DNA from 3 places in the Alteromonas sp. R7 genome. Region 1 is predicted to be linked to each of the others. Evidence: predicted binding sites of a transcription regulator. Region 1 holds the regulator's gene; each other region holds the start of a gene.

The links. The regulator FliA, encoded in region 1, starts transcription of late flagellar genes. The targets are predictions, from matches to a motif close to CTAAAGNTNNNNNNNNNNNNGCCGATA.
Region 2: AC0J2X_RS04815 (HAMP domain-containing methyl-accepting chemotaxis protein) is a predicted target of FliA. The motif match lies at 2,026-2,052, and genes of this name have one in related genera.
Region 3: pomA (flagellar motor protein PomA) is a predicted target of FliA. The motif match lies at 1,636-1,662, and genes of this name have one in related genera.

The regions. Positions count from the first base shown of each region.
Region 1 is NZ_JBVTQX010000002.1:29,271-35,607, reverse strand. It holds gene flhA (flagellar biosynthesis protein FlhA) at 1-985, shown strand, start outside; gene flhF (flagellar biosynthesis protein FlhF) at 1,015-2,424, shown strand; gene AC0J2X_RS03015 (MinD/ParA family protein) at 2,430-3,296, shown strand; gene AC0J2X_RS03010 (RNA polymerase sigma factor FliA) at 3,293-4,024, shown strand; gene cheY (chemotaxis response regulator CheY) at 4,061-4,444, shown strand; gene AC0J2X_RS03000 (protein phosphatase CheZ) at 4,479-5,234, shown strand; gene AC0J2X_RS02995 (chemotaxis protein CheA) at 5,247-6,337, shown strand, end outside.
Region 2 is NZ_JBVTQX010000002.1:448,482-454,818, forward strand. It holds gene rsmA (16S rRNA (adenine(1518)-N(6)/adenine(1519)-N(6))-dimethyltransferase RsmA) at 1-696, shown strand, start outside; gene apaG (Co2+/Mg2+ efflux protein ApaG) at 704-1,078, shown strand; gene AC0J2X_RS04810 (symmetrical bis(5'-nucleosyl)-tetraphosphatase) at 1,086-1,913, shown strand; gene AC0J2X_RS04815 (HAMP domain-containing methyl-accepting chemotaxis protein) at 2,196-4,220, shown strand; gene AC0J2X_RS04820 (SOUL family heme-binding protein) at 4,448-5,029, shown strand; gene lysC (lysine-sensitive aspartokinase 3) at 5,094-6,337, opposite strand, start outside.
Region 3 is NZ_JBVTQX010000001.1:643,028-649,364, forward strand. It holds gene dxs (1-deoxy-D-xylulose-5-phosphate synthase) at 1-107, opposite strand, end outside; gene AC0J2X_RS02750 (farnesyl diphosphate synthase) at 140-1,030, opposite strand; gene xseB (exodeoxyribonuclease VII small subunit) at 1,060-1,302, opposite strand; gene pomA (flagellar motor protein PomA) at 1,713-2,474, shown strand; gene AC0J2X_RS02765 (flagellar motor protein MotB) at 2,474-3,403, shown strand; gene AC0J2X_RS02770 (SAM-dependent methyltransferase) at 3,490-4,746, opposite strand; gene AC0J2X_RS02775 (DUF1365 domain-containing protein) at 4,749-5,492, opposite strand; gene AC0J2X_RS02780 (NAD(P)/FAD-dependent oxidoreductase) at 5,489-6,337, opposite strand, start outside.

The DNA of each region.
Region 1 (6,337 bases):
CTATCGCTTAATTCCTCTTGTCGATAAATCCCAAGGTGGCGAGTTGTTGACGCGCATTAAAGGCGTACGTAAGAAACTATCGCAAGAACTGGGTTTCCTTATTCCGCCTGTCCACATTCGCGATAACTTGGATTTAGAGCCCAACACTTACACCATCGCTATGCTAGGCGTAACGATAGGCGATTCCATCATCAGTCACGATGAAGAACTTGCTATTAATCCAGGGCAAGTGTTCGGTAAATTAGAAGGGCGTGCCACTAAAGACCCCGCGTTCGGCTTGGACGCAGTATGGATTAAGCCCAATAAACGGGAGCATGCACAAACCCTTGGGTACACAGTAGTAGACGCTGCGACCGTTGTAGCGACCCATTTAAGCCAATTACTCTCTAACAATGCATATCAATTATTAGGGCACGAGGAAGCTCAACAACTTCTTGATATGCTTGCCAAGCAGCATCCGAAACTGGTTGAAGGATTAGTACCAGACATTCTTCCGCTAAGCACCGTCGTGAAAGTACTGCAAACCTTATTGTTTGAAGGCGTGCCTATTCGCGATATGCGTACAATCGTTCAAACACTCAGTGAGTACGGCACGCGCAGCCAAGACCCCGATGTTTTAGTGTCTGCAGTGCGTATTGCCCTTAAACGTTTAATTGTCCAAGAAATTACTCAAGGTGCAAAAGAGATACCTGTCATAACCTTGGCGCCAGAGTTGGAACAGATGTTGCACCAGTCACTTCAAGCAGGTGGCGAAGATGGCGCTGGCATAGAACCAGGTCTGGCAGACAAGCTGCAAAAATCATTGCAGCAAGCCAGTCAGCAGCAAGAGTTAGAAGGAGAGCCTGCAGTACTCCTTACCTCAGGCATGCTACGACCCGTTCTGTCTCGCTTCTTAAAATATTCGGTTGTTGGGCTTCATGTTCTGTCTTACCAAGAAGTGCCTGACGACAAACAAATAAAAATAGTCAGTTCGGTCGGTCAATAATCTGACACTGGGTGATTGGAGAGGTTGCAATGAAAATTAGACGTTTCTTCGGCAAAGATATGCGTGAGGCGTTAAGCCAAGTTAAAGCTGAATTGGGCAGTGACGCTGTGATCATGTCAAATCGCAAAGTCGCTGACGGTATTGAGCTTGTCGCAGCCTACGACAAAGAACCTGAAGCGAAGTTGTTTACGCCGAAAGCGTCTCCACAAGCAGCTGCAAAAACACCTGGCCAAAAGGCAGTGCCTAGCTTGAGCGAAATCATTGGTGACGACGGTCCTGATAGCCTTAAAGCACTGCTAGAAAAGCAGCACGGTGGAAATAATGGCGTAGCGAGTCCCGCGCAACCTAACCAACCAATGACAGCAAATGCTAAGCACGCCAATGAAATTGCTTCGCACTTAGACTTCTCAGAAGCCTTTATTGACGACGTAGAAGCCCAGCAGTCTTCTCATGAACCAGTTCGTCAGAACGCTTTCCCAGAGCATCAAGCGTCGAGTATGGATGATACCGCTGTGACGCAGTCAGCGGAGCTTGCGCAAATCAAGGAAGAGCTAGCGTCTCTTCGCGATGTATTGCAATATCAAGTGGCCGACTTGATGGAAGCTAAAAACAAACGTCAAAAACCTGTTCATCAATATCTAATCACCCGTTTAACCGATATGGGGTTAAGCAACGCGTTAGCGAAACAGCTTATTAGCTATACGCCGTCACATTACAACGAACGAGATGCATGGGTATATCTTCTTAACCTATTGGCTAATCGCATAAATGTGACAGGAAACGATATACTTAGCGCACAAGGTGCTGTTGCATTAGTAGGACCAACAGGTACCGGTAAAACAACTACCGTTGCGAAACTTGCTGCCCGCTATGCGCAAAAATACGGTGCAGAGTCGGTTGCGATGATTACCATCGATACGTATAGAATTGCCGCCTATGAGCAGCTAGCGACATACGGAAAGATTATTGGCTGCACGGTGAGAAAAGCGCAGACTAGTGAAGAACTTGCGGATTTATTATTCCAACTTCGTCATAAGCGACTAGTATTGATTGATACGGCTGGATTTAGTCAAAGAGATAGTCGATTAATTAAACAAATTAAGCAGTTTGATAACGGACAAATGCCAAATGTTAAAAAATATTTGGTAGCGCAAGCAAATACGCAATATCCTGCTTTGCAGAGAATCATTCAAGCGTATGATGATATTGAACTAAGTGGCTGTATTTTCACAAAGTTAGATGAGTGCTACTCTTTAGGAGAGGTGCTTAGTGCAGCGGTTGAATACCAATTACCGGTTAGTTATGTCACCGATGGTCAAAAAGTACCTGAAGACATTAAGATTGCAGAAGCGAAATCTTTGGTTTCCGCTGCTGCAAAGCTTTATAAAAAGTACGGTTTGAATCATACTAGTGGTAACAACGCAATTAAAACAGCATAAGCAGTATGATTGACGACCAAGCGAGTAGCTTAAGAAAAATGAAGCAATCACGGTTAATCAAAGTAATCGCCGTCACCGGTGGCAAAGGTGGCGTAGGTAAAACAAACATTACATTGAACACCGCTATCGCCATGGCGAAGCAAGGTAAACGTGTAATGGTTCTCGATGCGGACCTCGGTCTTGCTAACGTAGACGTTATGTTAGGTTTGCGTGTTGAGAAAAACTTATCCCACGTGCTTTCCGGCGAATGTACACTTGATGAAGTATTAGTGACCGGTCCGCACGGAATAAAGATTGCCCCTGCCACATCAGGCACGCAGTCGATGGCAGAATTGTCGCCAACGCAACACGCTGGCCTAATTCGTGCCTTTAGTGAGCTGCGCTCGCAAATTGACGTGCTTATCGTTGATACAGCGGCAGGTATTTCAGACATGGTGTTGAGCTTTTCAAAAGCCTCACAAGACATCATGGTCGTTGTGTGTGACGAGCCTACTTCATTGACAGATGCGTATGCATTGATAAAAATTCTGAATAGAGAGCACGGTGTTTTCCGCTTCAAAGTTGTGGCTAATATGGTGCGCGACGTGCGAGAAGGCCAAGAGCTATTTAGTAAATTGAGCAAAGTGACAGGGCGTTTTTTAGATGTTGCACTAGAATTAGTGGCGACAGTACCGTTTGACGAGAACATTCGTAAAGCAGTGCGTAAACAAACAGCCATTGTCGATGCTTACCCAGGTTCACCGGCAGCCGTTGCAATAACACAGTTGGCGAGTAAAGCCTTAACATGGCCTATTCCAGCGCAGCCAGGTGGCCATTTAGAGTTTTTCATTGAACAATTAGTTGCAGAAAAAGCCGTAGGAAGTCAGCGTTGAACAGCAAGGCAGCCGCTTATCAACAACAAACCGATAAAGCGCAGTTAGTCGAAAGACATGCGCCATTGGTTAAGCGTATAGCGCATCACTTGATAGCGCGATTGCCGGCTAGTGTTCTTGTAGACGATTTAATTCAATCAGGCATGATTGGATTATTAGAAGCCGCGCGAAACTTTGATGGTTCAAAAGGAGCCAGCTTTGAAACGTTTGCCGGTATTCGCATTCGCGGTGCTATGCTAGATGAAATTCGCAAAGGGGATTGGACACCGCGTTCAGTCCACCGAAATGGTCGAGCGATCACTGAAGCAATTTCGCAAGTAGAAAGCGAAACAGGCCGCGATGCTAGAGATTCTGATATTGCTGATAAGCTTAATGTAAGCTTGCAGGACTATCACCAAATGCTTAATGAAGTAAATGCCGGAAAGCTGGTAGGTATTGAAGATTTAGGTGTGTCAGAAGATGTTATTTCGACAGAGCAAAATCGAGGTAGCGACGCACCACTGGAAGATTTGATGCAAGGCGCTTTCCAAAAAGCGCTTGCCCATGCAATTACGACATTACCTGAAAGAGAAGCGATTGTACTTTCGCTGTATTATGATGAAGAGCTGAACCTAAGAGAAATTGGTGAGGTTCTTGATGTAAGTGAATCGAGAGTCAGTCAAATTCACAGTCAGGCCATGTTAAAACTCAAATCACGAATGAAGTCGTGGCAAGCTGACGAAGAATAGAAATTAATAACAATTAACCCCTCACTGGAGGCTATTTTGGACAAAAGCATGAAAATTCTCGTGGTCGATGATTTTTCTACCATGAGACGTATCATCAAAAACCTACTTAAAGATTTGGGTTTTTCCAACATCCAGGAAGCGGATGACGGAAGTACTGCATTGCCTATGTTGCAGCAAGGTGATTTCGATTTCGTAGTTACCGATTGGAACATGCCTGGAATGCAGGGTATTGACTTGCTTCGCGCGATTAGAGCCGATGACAAGCTCAAGCACCTACCAGTACTTATGGTTACTGCTGAAGCGAAGAAAGAGCAAATTGTTGCCGCCGCGCAAGCAGGTGTTAACGGCTACGTTGTTAAGCCGTTCACTGCAGCAACACTTAAAGAAAAATTAGATAAAATATTCGAACGTTTAGGTTGATCCAGACGCTCACCAGAGAAATGAGGTTTACTGGATGTCAACGAATGTAAACGTTCCAATTTCGTTGGAAGAAGCAAAACAGCTCGTCACCTACCTCGAAGAGGGTGACAACGCTTCAGCCAATGCCCTATTAGAAGCGGCCTCAATGAAAGAAAACGTTGAGTTATTTGCCGAAGTAGGGAAACTGACGCGTCAGCTTCATGACGCGCTGAATAATTTCCAAATAGACGACCGCATTAAAAATCTCGCGACCGATGATATTCCCGATGCACAATCCCGCCTAACCTACGTAATTGAAGAAACTGAAAAAGCTGCTAATACTACTATGGATGCCGTTGAAGCGAGCATGCCTATAGCTGAAATGCTGTCGGCGCGCATCGAAAAGGTTATGCCTGAGTGGAAGAAGCTGATGAATCGCCAAATAGAGTTGGGTGAATTCAAGGCTTTATGCGCAGACTTAGACGAATTGTTGGAAGAAGGTTCGGCACAGTCAGCTAAACTTACACAGTTACTTACAGAAGTATTGATGGCTCAAGGTTATCAAGACTTAACTGGTCAGGTTATTCGCCGCGTTATCGACTTGGTTAAAGAAGTGGAAGACAGCTTAGTTAACATGCTTACCATGTTTGGTGAACGCGACGGTGCAGAACAAACTAAACCATCCAGCGTTAAGGCCGATAAGGTTGATGGTGTAGAGGCAGAAGGCCCTATCATTGATGCCGATAAGCGCGACGACGTCGTGTCAGGCCAAGATGATGTAGATGATCTTCTGTCTAGCTTAGGTTTTTAGGGGAGCGGGCGCATGTCGTTTGATGTTGACGAGGATATATTACAGGACTTTCTAGTTGAGGCTGGAGAGATACTTGAACAATTACAAGAACAGCTCGTTGATCTTGAGAACAATCCTGAAGATGCGGATTTGCTGAATGCAATTTTCCGTGGTTATCACACAGTTAAAGGGGGAGCAGGGTTCCTGTCTCTTACCGAGTTAGTAGAAATTTGTCACGGTGCGGAAAACGTCTTTGACGTAATGCGTAACGGTCAACGAACACTAACCCCTGAACTGATGGATATTATTCTGCAAGCCACAGATGTGGTGGTTGAAATGTTTGAACGAGTGAAAGCTCGGGATCCATTAGAGCCAGCAGATGCACACCTAGTAGACTTGTTACACAAACTAAGTCGCCCGGAATCTCCAGATGAGAATATTTTTGGTGAACAAAGCGCGCCGGCGTCAGAACCTGAACCCGCGATTGAAGAGCCAGAATTAGTTGTTGAAGAGCCTACTGCACAGGCCCCAAGTTCTGGTGATAGCGGCGGTATTGACGAAATCACTGAAGATGAGTTTGAAGCGCTGCTTGATGAGCTTCATGGCTCTGGGGCACCAGGACAGTCCTCAGCGGCTAAAAGCGAACCTGCAAAGGCTGCTGCACCTGCTGCCGCTAGTGATAACGACGATATCACCGACGAAGAATTTGAAGCGCTGCTCGATGATTTACATGGCAAAGGCAAGTTTGGTGGTGAAGAAGCTGCGCCAAAGGCAAATACACCAGCTCCAGCACCAGTTACGCCGAGTGCAGCTGGTGATGAAGAAATCACCGATGACGAATTTGAAGCACTGCTTGACCAACTGCATGGCTCAGGGCAAGGGCCTACCAAGCAGGGAGCCGTTTCAAAGGCGCCAGAGCCTCCTGTAGATAAGGCAGCAACAGAAGCGGTTCAAAAAGCGAAACAAGCAGCGCCAGCTGCGCCAAAAGCGACGCCTGCTCCTAGCGCCGCAGCGCCAGCTAAAGCAAGCGCGCCTGCTGCACCAAAAGCAGCGCCTAAAAAAGATGAGAAGAAGGCGGCACCAGCTGCGCCTCCTGCTGAGACTACAGTACGTGTAGATACCAA
Region 2 (6,337 bases), 420 kb from region 1:
CCCGGTTTAGGCGCATTAACAGATCCTGTTTGTGAAGAAGTAGATGCACTCACAGTCATTGAGCTAGACAGAGATCTTGCTAAGCGATTGAGACACCATCCATTTAACGGCAATAAGCTAACGGTTATTGAACAAGATGCAATGACCATGGACTTTGGCGCCCTTTCTAAAGAAATGCCAGTCAAAGACAAAAAGCTTCGCGTATTTGGTAACTTGCCCTACAACATTTCGACACCACTAATGTTTCACCTTTTTGATCATGCTCACTGCATAGAAGATATGCATTTTATGCTTCAAAAAGAAGTGGTAAACCGCTTGGCAGCAGGACCAGGTTCTAAGAATTACGGCAGGCTTTCCGTTATGGCGCAGTATTACTGCCACGTCATTCCGGTACTCAATGTTCCGCCGGGTGCCTTTAAGCCACCCCCGAAGGTTGATTCTGCAGTAGTGAAGCTAGTGCCGCATCAGGCTCCGCCAGTAGACGTTGAGTCTGTAAATACGCTTGAGCGCGTCTGTGCGCAAGCGTTCAACCAGCGCCGAAAAACCATTCGCAACTCGCTGAAAGACAGTTTAAGTGAAGAGGAGATCCGTGAGCTAGGTATCGATCCTACCTCTCGCGCAGAAGTATTATCACTTAACGATTTTGCCACAATAGCAAACGCTGTGTCGGCAAAAGAGCACCAACAAGAGCAGTAAGTTCTCTATGGATGTACTTGATATTAAGGTGCGGGTGAAAACCCGTCACCTTCCCGACCACCTTCCGTCAGATTCAAAGCAATTTGCCTTCGCGTACCACATTACGATTGAGAACAATAGCGACCATACGGTGCAATTACTCAGTCGCTACTGGAAAATTACCGATGCAAATGGCAAAACATCAGAAGTTGAAGGTGATGGGGTTGTAGGCAAGCAACCTATCATGAAAGCGGGCGAGCATTTTGACTATACCAGTGGCGCTGTCATTGACACACCGGTTGGGAATATGGAAGGCTACTATGAAATGGAATTAGAGAGCGGCGAGCGTTTTCGCGTTCCTATCGACGTTTTCCGATTAGCCATTCCAAGTATTCTTCATTAAGGTTTCTATGTCGCAAGGTAACACGTACGTCATTGGTGATATACAAGGCTGTTACGATGGTCTTCGTCGCGCGTTAGATAAAGTAAAATTCGACGAAGAAAACGATACGCTACTCGCAGTAGGTGATTTAGTTGCTCGAGGAGAAGATTCTTTGAGCACATTGCGCTTTTTAAAGTCTCTCGGCAGCCAGTTTAGCAGTGTTTTAGGAAACCACGACCTTCACTTACTTGCCGTTGTAAACGGCATCCGCAAAGCAAAAAAATCCGACAAATTAGAGCCTCTACTTAATGCTTCAGACTTGGCCGAACTTATTGACTGGTTGCGTCAGTTCCCGTTGGCAATGAAGTTAGATGAGCAATCAGTAATGGTGCATGCTGGACTCTATCCTAAATGGTCTATCGATGAGTGCGTTTCACTTAGTGACGAAGTTAGCAACATCCTAAAATCCGACAATTACGCTGCTTTTCTTTCAGAAATGTATGGTAATAAACCCAACAACTGGTCAGATAAACTTAAGGGTAATGAGCGACTGCGTTTTATTGTGAATGCGTGTACGCGCATGCGTTTTGTTCATACCGATGGCACACTCGATTTTGATAACAAATCTCATCCCAGCGCAGTATCCCACAGCACTAGTAGCACGTTAAAACCATGGTTTGAAGTAGAGAATAAAAAGCTCGGTGACGATCAACGAGTGGTATTTGGGCATTGGGCAGCTCTGTCGGGCCAAACAAACAGTCATCAATTTATCGGCTTAGATACAGGCTATGTTTGGGGGCAAAGCATGACTTTGCTAAACCTGAACTCCGCTTCGCTTGTGAGTGTTTCTGCCTAAAACCAGAGTTTACTGGCTCCGCAATTATCCAATTCGCACATATTTACGTGTATAATTTTACGCATCAACTGGTATTACCAGTTAAACTTTCTACACTTAAGTGCTAAATAAAATAAACATTAAGTTATTGTAGCCGATACACTTACTTACGATAGTAACGATAATGTCTCATTATCTACTCAGTAATTAAGCAAACTAGCTTCTTTAATCGCTATATTTTGTTTGCTGAGACGGGTAATATCGTTAGGGATAAAAATAAAAAACACTCATCCAGGAGTTCCGATGAAAATAACGGTAGCCACACGCGTAATCGGGGGATTTGTAGCGATTAGCGCACTTCTGATCGTCATTAGTGTTGTTTCACTTTATAACCTCAACTCAATAGGCTCAGCAACGGAAGAAGTAAATGACGTTGCATTACCCACAGTAGCAGGCAGCAATGCACTTAAAGCCAGCTTTCTCAATATGGGCCGACTTACCTTCGAGAGCTACATCGAAGAAGATCTAAATGGCTTAAAAGACAAACGAGCGTCTTTTAACTCTGCCAAAGACACCTTTGAGAGTGAATATAAGAAACTGGCGCAGGCCGTTAATAACGAGCCTGAACTAAAGAGCACGCTGAATACTGTACGTGAGTCATATGAAGCATATATCACCAATGTTGAAGCGATGTACAAAAATCACCAAATGTATCTTGATATACGCAACACAATTCAAGACAGACTGGGTGACGCTGAAGACAACGCAGACGATGCATCTACCTACCTTCTAGACTTCTCAGACTTAGATGCTGTTCAGCGCGACCCTAACCTACGACGTGCGGCAGAAATCGGCAGTCAACTTGAGACGTCGCTGCTTTCTTTGCTAACGGTTTCATACGAGTACATTAAAACAGAGACACTGGTTCGTTCACAGACGCTAGGCAACGAAGTTGATTTGGTTGTCGAGAAAGTGGTCACGCAATTAAGCGACATGATGCAAACTGCGGGCGGCCGCGATGATTCTGGTACTCTTGATGATATTAACGACTTGGTTAACAACGCAATCAATGCGATTAATGCTAACGATGGCGTGGTTCAGCTTCATGTTGATCGTCTAGAGCGCAGAAATGATGCTGAAAAAGCGCTTAACGCTTCAGACTCAAATATCGCGCAAGCGGTTGTCGCTCTAGAAAACCTGCTCAATCTTGCAGACAAGAAAGCGTCACATGTAGAAAGTCAGGTTAACGGCGCCATTGCGACGGGCAACACGTTCGTTATTGTGGTTGTTATTATCTCGATTGCAGTAGCAGCATTTATTGGCTACGTGACCGTTCGCGCAATCACACGTCCGCTTTATCGTGTAAATGAACTTCTGACGGTGGCTTCATCGGGTGACCTTACTCACCGTCTAGACGATTCGGCGCAAGACGAATTTGGTCTTTTAGCCCGAAACTGCAATACGCTAATTGGAAACCTGAAGGAGCTCATTACAGCCATTAACGTTCGTGCTGAACAGCTGGCAGCCGCCTCAGAACAAACGTCTGCAGTGACGGCGCAAACGACGCATTCAATTCAGGATCAGAAATCACAAATTGGCCAAGTAGCAACAGCAACCACAGAAATGCACTCTACGTCGCAGCTGGTTGTGCAAAACGCTGAAGATACACTAAGTCAAATTCGCCATGCGGATGCTGAGGCTGAGAACGTGCGCCAAATCTCACTAGAGAATAAGAACACCATTGAGATCTTATCTCGTGACGTTCAAGAAGCGGCAGACGTCATCAATAAGCTTCATCAAGACAGCGCAAGCATTGGTGGCATCTTAGACGTTATCCGTGGTGTTGCAGATCAAACCAACCTGCTCGCCTTGAATGCTGCTATTGAGGCAGCGCGTGCTGGTGAACAAGGTCGAGGCTTTGCGGTTGTTGCTGATGAAGTAAGAACCCTCGCCAGCCGAACTCAAGAATCGACACAAGAAATCAACGCAATGATTGAAGTGCTTCAAGCGGGTGCTGAAAAAGCGGTATCGGTGATGAACCAAGGTAAAGAGCAAACTGCGGCGTGTGTGGCACAAACTGAAAAGGCTACACAGGCGTTGGATATCATCTCAGACGCCGTTCACAAAGCCCATGACGTGAGCTCTCAAATTGAGCAGTCTGCCCGTGAACAGAATACGGTATCACAAGAGATCAGCGAAAAGCTTGAAACTATTGTGGGTATCGCTGAAGAGACGACAGCTGGAGCACAGCAAACGTCTGAGTCTAGCCATGAAGTGGCTCGACTTGCTGAAGAGTTACAACAGTCTATCAGACAGTTTAAAGTGTAACGCTTTTTACAAACCTGTTTTAAGAAGGGGCTTTTAGCCCCTTTTTTGTGTCCGACAATTAATCTGGCACACTTTAGGAATGCATAGATAGTTACTTTAGAACCGTTTAACTGAGCATTAATCGGCTTTAATTCGTATAAGGACTATTCGTAACAAACCACTAAAAAAGAATGATATTTTCCCGTTTTCGCTTGCCTCTTTTCATTACTACTTTATTGGTGTCAACAATGATCCAGGCTGAGCCATCATATTACAAAGATACAGAAACCCTTCCCTATTCCATTATCGAGACCCTTGATGAAGATATTGAAGTGAGGCATTACAATGAAGCGTTAGGCGTAATGTCTAGTGGGAATGAAGATAACGGAGCATTTCAGCTACTCTTTAATTATATCTCTGGTGAGAATACATCCAGTAGCAATGTGTCAATGACGTCCCCCGTAGAAGTTGGAAAGCGCTCTCAAGAAATTGCAATGACCTCTCCTGTCGAAGTCTCATCTTCAGAAACAATGATGTTTTTCTTGCCCAGCAAATATGACATTAAAAGCGCTCCTGTGCCTACGCACAAAGATGTATCGCTGGTTACTGTACCAGCGAGAACGGTAGCCGCTATTCGTTATTCAGGTTTCAACAAGGACAGCGATAAGAAGCAGTATACGAATAAACTGCTTAAAGCCCTTAGGGACAATAATATTGAGCTTGATGGTGAACCTAGCTATATGGGCTACGACTCGCCTTTCACCCTACCGTGGAATAAACGTCACGAAATCATTGTACCGGTCGACATTTTGAAATCATCTACAAACTGATGTGAAATAAAAACGGCCGCCTTTAAGGCGACCGTTTTTTGGGGTCATTCAGCACATTAGGTGCTTATTCAAATAACGCCGTGTGAAGCTTGCGAACCACGTCGTCACTGTCGGTCTCGTTAACCAAGAACGATAGGTTGTGCGGGTTGGCGCCAAAGCAAATCATACGCAGGTTGAAATCTGAAACCGCAGCTAAAATCTTGCTAGAAACACCAACAGCGGTTTGCATGTTGTTACCTACAACCGTGACAAGGTCGTAACCTTTTTCTACTTTCACATCACAGATAGTTTCAAGTTCAGCAATGGTTTCTTTGTTTAGTCGCTGAGCCACAGAGTTTGCAGGGTTATCAAGGGTAAAAGATACCGAGATTTCTGACGTGGTAACCAAATCAACACTTAGCTTGTGCTTAGCGATGATGGCAAATACCTGCTGTAGGAAGCCTTGCGCATACATCATCTTAGGTGTTTTCACTGTCACCATTACCTGCTCTTTACGGCGAGTAATAGCGCGATACGGTGGTTCGTGCTCACAATCACGCACAATCCAAGTACCGCCCTTTTCTGGCTCCTTACTAGAGCCTACAAACACCTTTATGTCCTTGCGAAGCGCAGGCTCCATAGTGGCAGGATGTAGTACCTTGGCACCAAAGGTGGCCATTTCCGCCGCTTCTTCAAAGCTGAGTTCAGGTAACGGATGAGCAGCTGGCGTGATGCGCGGGTCAGTTGTGTACACCCCTGTTACATCAGTCCAAATCTCACACGATTCGGCATCAAGCGCTTCAGCAAGTAGCGCCGCCGTAAAATCTGAACCACCACGACCTAGCGTTGTAGTACGGCCTTCCTCGTCAGCACCAACAAAGCCTTGAGTAACCACTATCGCGTCTTTAATTTCAGGTGCCAGCAATTGTTTAGACAGCTTTTCGATTTCTTCGATTTGCGGCGCACCTTCTCCAAACTCACTGTCCGTACGTAACACCTTACGTACGTCAAAGTTCATGGTTTTTACGCCCTGCTCTGCAAGCACTGAAGAGAACATCAGCGATGACATCCGCTCACCCATTGAAAGCAGCTGATCTTTTAAATCATCACGGTGAAGGATTTCTTCATGAAACGCTAAGCTTCGCATTTCATCTAACAAGTCGTTGAGTTTTGGCTCAACCGTGTCTTTATCTTTCAACTTGTTAAGAATGGCAAGCTCAATATTGATAATGGCCTGACAGGTCTCTTCAATTTGCTGTTGCGTCATAGGTGTGTGCGCTAAGCTTACCAGGTGATTGGTTACACCTGCCGCAGCGCTCACTACCACAA
Region 3 (6,337 bases), on a different contig from region 1:
CGCAACTCATCGGCGAGCTCGCGTAATTTGTCTTGGGGCAACTGCCTCAATTTATCGGGTGTTTGCGCAAGCGCAAGCGTTGGGTAATGTTGGAGATCTAAACTCATGTACTTATTATCTTTTTCAACATGGCGCGTGGCTAATGGTCGCGTTTTACCAAAAGCTCGCTAAACGCAATTAAACTGTCAGTATTGTAGGGTAAACGCGCCAATGCTTGAAGTGCATTATCGTGAAGCATTTCTAATTCTTGTTTAGCGCCTGTAATACCAAGTTTGGCTGGAAAGGTATTTTTCCCTAACGCTTCGTCTGACCCCGCGGGCTTACCTAATTTTTCGCTACTGCCTTCCACATCTAAAATATCGTCTTGAACTTGGAAAGCTAGCCCAATATCCGCGGCATAAGCCATTAAGTCAATTTTAGTTTGAGGCAGTAAGCCTTCACTAACAATGGCGACCATTTCTATGCAGGCTTTTAACAATGCACCGGTTTTCAATCTATGCAGCTGTTTTAGTTCTTCTAGCGAGATGGTTTTGCCGGTGCTGGCTAAATCGATAGCTTGCCCGCCGCACATACCTATGTAACCCGCACTTTTCGCAAGTACAGACAGTAACTGGCTACGCTTTGTTTCAGCATACGTGCTTAATGGCGCATCAGCTAACACTGTAAAGGCAAGTGCCTGCAGCGCATCGCCAGCTAAAATAGCGGTAGCCTCATCAAAGGCGATATGACAGGTTGGCATACCGCGGCGCAAGTCGTCGTCGTCCATGGCTGGTAAATCGTCGTGGACTAACGAGTAGGCGTGCACACATTCAATGGCCATACTAATAGCCATTTGGTCTTTTTTGGGCACGTCTAGGGTGTTACCTACCACTTGAACAAGTAGTGGTCGCATCCGTTTACCGCCAGCAAGTAAGGCGTGACGCATTGCGTCTTTCAAGCGCGGCGCGTAATCGGGTAATTCGTCAATTAATGTAAGAAGAGATGCATCAGTTTGCTGTTTAACTTGCTGATGCAAAGCAGAAAAATTCATAGATTGCCTGTTAGTTAAAAATGAACGATTTATGGCTGTTCACTTTCAGGAAGAGGGTGGAGCGTTTCTTCGCCTTGTTCACTGAGCAGTATCTTTACTTTTTGCTCGGCGTTTTCAAGAGATTGTTGGCCTTGGCGGGAAAGTGCTATACCGCGCTCAAATTTTTCTAGTGCTTTATTAAGAGGCAGATCACCGCTTTCCATTTCGTTAACGATAGCTTCTAGTTCTGATAAAGTTTCTTCAAAAGACGCTGATGCTTTTTCTGTCGTCATAAAAACACTCAATATAGTGGCCAAAATACGTATACCGCGCACATTAACCGAGGGTTGCACAAGGGTCAAATGGTTTGTCCGTATATCGCCTATATCACAGTAACATAGCTTTTTTTTCATCCAGTTCAAAAGGCAACATACAAGCAAATTGTGCTATATTCGATGCAAGGCTCAGTAACCTTTCAGAAGTAACCGTGTTATTTACTGTGAAGGAAAAAGTAAGGAGCTGAAAAAGCGCTAGGTATTTTAGTTTAGAAAAAAGACAAAGCTGCGCTTTTGCATAGAACCTACTTCATAATAAACAAATAAATGTGATATTTTTCAATAATGTCGTTTTAGTATTTCTATCTTTTGCCGATAGGGTATTTGTACACTAACAGCACTGACTGCGCATAAATGGGGAAGAGTGAGTGGATTTAGCAACCGTCATAGGTATGTTGGGCGCCATTGGTTTCATAGTTATGGCTATGATTCTGGGCGGCAGCTTGGGCATGTTCATCGACGTGCAATCAATACTTATTGTATTCGGGGGAACACTATTTGTTGTCCTATCTCAGTTTACGTTGGGCCAATTCTTCAGTGCGGGTAAAGTTGCTGGCAAAGCATTCATGTTCAAAATTGAAACGCCTGAAGAGCTTATCGAGAAGATTGTTGAAATGGCAGACGCTGCGCGAAAAGGCGGGTTTCTGGCACTAGAAGAAGCGGAAATTTCAAATGAGTTCATGCAAAAAGGTGTGGACATGCTGGTTGACGGCCACGACATTGAAGTGGTGAGAGAAACGTTAGCTAAAGATATTTCTATGACAACGGAAAGGCATGAGTTCGGCGCTTCTATATTTAAAGGAATGGGTGACGTAGCACCAGCGATGGGTATGATTGGTACTTTGATCGGTCTGGTTGCCATGCTTTCAAACATGGATGACCCTAAAGCCATCGGCCCTGCCATGGCGGTAGCGCTATTAACCACGCTTTATGGTGCCTTTTTTGCCAACGTCGTGTGTTTGCCAATTGCCTTTAAACTGGCGGTAAGAGCTGGAGAAGAGAAGTTAAACCAGAGTCTTGTTCTTGACGGTATTGTGGGTATAGCCGACGGCCAGAACCCACGTGTTATCGAAGGGGTATTAAAGAACTACCTTGCGGCGAGTAAACGCGGAAGCGCAGAGGAAGAGTAATGGCCGAAGAAGAATGCCCAAAATGTCCCCCCGAGGGGCTTCCAGCCTGGATGGGAACCTTCGCAGACCTGATGTCGTTGCTTATGTGCTTCTTTGTACTGCTACTTTCGTTTTCGGAAATGGACGTACTGAAGTTTAAACAAATTGCAGGCTCTATGAAGTTTGCTTTTGGTGTGCAAAATAAAATTGAAGTAAAAGATATTCCAAAGGGCACCAGTGTTATTGCTATGGAATTTCGTCCGAGTAAACCTGACCCTACGCCCATTGAATCCATTCAGCAGCAAACTAACGAAATGACCCAGCAAATGCTGGAATTTCAGGCTGGTAACGAAGACTCTGCCGGAGGAAGGCAGAAGCAGCGCGGCGAGCAGCGTGGCGGACAATCTCAACAAACGGCTACTGAGTCGTCTTCATCGGCTGAGCAAAGCACCGATCAGTCGCAAATGGCTGAACTGATGAAAAAAGTAGCGCAGCAATTAGAAAAACAAATTCTAGATGGTTCGGTGGAAATGGAATCGTTGGGTCAGCAGTTAACCATTCGAATCCGTGAAAACGGTTCCTTCTCGGCGGGCTCGGCCTTTTTGCAGCCCCAATTCCAACCGGTGTTGAGAAAAATAGGTACGCTGTTGGCGGATGTGCCTGGAGAAATCGAAATTTCAGGGCACAGTGACGGCCAGCATATTGCTAATGAACTCTATCGTTCTAATTGGGACTTGTCAGCGCAGCGCGCTGTCGCGGTCGCTGAAGCCATGCGTACCGCGCCAGGGTTTGACGAAAGTCGTATGTCGGTAGTGGGTAAGGCAGATACCGATCCAATTGTAGAAAATGCCACTACACCTTCAGACCGAGCGCAAAATCGCCGCGTTGAAATTAATATCAATCAGGGTAAGCCAATGCTGTCGAAGCCTATATCAGTTGTAGATGAGTAGTGCTTCGACCAAGTGTCAGCTTCAAACAAGAAAGCGGCGCCAAAAGGGCGCCGCTTTTTTGTCACTACTATCGATAATTAGCGTTGTTAAACACGAGCCAAATCAAGTCTGTAATGAGGCTTTGAAATCACAAGCTGAACGGTACTGATTGTTCTTTCTAAAAAACCACCTTCACAATATTTCAGGTAGTAGGTCCACATTCGCATAAAACGCTCGTCATAACCGTCGTTTAAAAGCTCATCTTTTGCAGAAATAAATGCTTCATACCAATGGTTCAATGTTTTCGCATAGTCAATCCCGATGTCGTGTAAGTCACGAATCATCATATTAGTATACTTTTTCAGGTGAGCGTTAAGCTGGTGCTGAGAAGGTAAAAATCCACCCGGAAAGATATATTTCTGAATAAAGTCGACACTATTTGAATAGCTGTCGTAACGTCTGTCATCAATGGTTATTGACTGAAGCAGCATTAGGCCGTCGTCTTTTAAAAGTGACGAGCATTTCTCAAAGAAATTTCCTAAAAATTGTTTGCCTACAGCTTCAATCATCTCGATAGACACGAGCTTATCGTACTTGCCTTCAAGTAGGCGATAATCCTTTTTCAGCAAAGTGATTTTGCTTTCAAGTCCTTCTCGGGCAATCCATTCTTTTGCCCATGCATGCTGCTCTTCTGAAATGGTAGTGGTCGTTACGCGGCAACCATAATGCTTAGCAGCATAGACGGCTAGCCCGCCCCAGCCCGTGCCAATCTCTAGAAGATGATCGGTTTCGCTAAGCTGTAACTTGTCGCAAATGGCTTTGAGCTTGTAATTTTGTGCATCATTGAGAGTTGCATTCGGATCTGGGTATATGGCTGACGAATACATCATTGTTGGGTCAAGGAAGCGGGTATAAAGCTTATTACCCAGATCGTAATGCGCCTCGATATTTTTCTTGGCTTGGTCCTTTGTATTTCGACGTGCAAAGTGTTGAATCTTGTTGATGGGCATAGTCACCCATTTAAATTTATTCTCCCATTCGTCAAGGGTAGATAAATTCCTAGCAAACACTCTTACCACGGCTGTTACGTCGTCACTGTCCCATAACCCATCCATGAATGCTTCTCCGGCGCCCACACTTCCGCCAAGCAATAAGCGTCGATAGGCTTGTACATCCTTGATATTTACCGTTGCACGCAAATCGCTTTCGTCTGTGCCGAAACGCGCAACGACATCGCCGTTTTCTTGAATGGTTAAACTGCCAAAAGGCAGTTGTTTTAAGCATTGTAGGAATAGAGTTCTACACGCTTTATCTACAAAGGAGACCTCTGAGGTGGTCAGTAGTACAGATTCACCAAAAGACATTGTTATTGTTCCTGACTTTTTTCTGGGTGTGTATACAGTGGCGTTCGTTTAAGCAATAGTTTAAGCGCGTGCCAATAAATTCCAGCCACAGTTTTTATTGTCATACTGGGTATACGTTTAAGTGCCGCAGATAGATTCGCATTATCTAAAGTAAATTTAGTCAAATTTATCCCTGCACTGAACTCTTTGTCGTCTCTTACACAATCCATCGCAAGTGACAGTCTAGTCGACGGCTGCGATATCGACCATTTGTAGGTCATATCCATTGGATTAAACGGGGAAACATGAAAAGCTTTTGGCGTATCGTCTTGAGTATCTAGATTTACAAGGTAGTGATGACGCTCATTCCACGGCGTATTACTTACTTCGGCAAGCATATGTGTATACTTACCTTCGGTATTGCGTAGGTAATAGAAATTCACCGGGCTGAAATACAGCCCCCACATACGCAGTTGTCCCAGCATAAAGACATCGCCTTGAAGCGTCTTCCCTCCGTTTAACTCTGTCATTCTGTCTATTACTGCCTGACCTAGAGGTAAAGAGGGATCACCTAAGTAGTCTTCACGCTTGAAACGCACTCTAGCCTTGTCGTATGCAGAGAAGCGTTTTAACGAACTGGACAAGATTTCGAGTTCGTTGCTCTCAAGCTTTAGCCAAAATAAATAAATGTCATAGTCAAATTTATGCTGGGTAGGCTTAAACCGTTGGTGATAAACCTTGCCCTTGTAGATGGCACTTTCTATCACAGGGCTTCACCAAAGCGAGAACAAACATCAAGTGCGCTAGTTACGCCGTCTTCATGAAAACCGTTATACCAGTAGGCTCCACAAAAATGTAAGTTGTCTACGCCACAAATTTCATTTCTTCTTGCTTGGGCGTTGACCATGCTGGCACTGTATTGCGGATGTGCGTACTGATAGCTTCGAAGAATACTCTTTTGGTCTATTTCCGCAGTATTATTTAACGTTACACAGTAGGTGCTTTGTGCTTCAAGGCGTTGAAGAATATTCATGTTATAAGTGACAGAAGCGGGGCGGGCTTCCTCGCTTGCGTCTTCTTTTAAGCTGTAATTCCAACTCGCCCAAGCTAATTTTCTTTTAGGCAGCTGTGAAATATCTTTGTGCATCACCACGTCGTTTTCTGCGTAAGGGATATTTCCAAGGATATCTCGATGCAGCGAAGTCGGTGAGTGAATCATTTTTAACGCTTGGTCACTGTGGCACGCAAATACCACATGATCATACATCGCAGCGTTGCCTGAAGAGTCGGTAACCTGCCACTTATCATCGCTTTTCGCTACCGACAGAACGGCCGTCGATAGTTTTATCTTAGACTCAAATGGTGCGATTAAAGGCGGAATGTATTGGCTTGACCCACCTTTAATTGTGTACCACTGAGGACGGTCGGTAATATTGAGCAAGCCATGGTTGTTGAAAAACTGCAAAAAGAACGTGAGTGGAAACTTTCTCGTTTGCTCTAAGCTGCTGGACCAAATTGCGGCGCACATAGGCAAAATATAATAACGTGCAAAGTCATCGCTTAGTTTTAATTCTCTAATGACGTCTTCTAACGTAAGTGAAGAAGTATCACG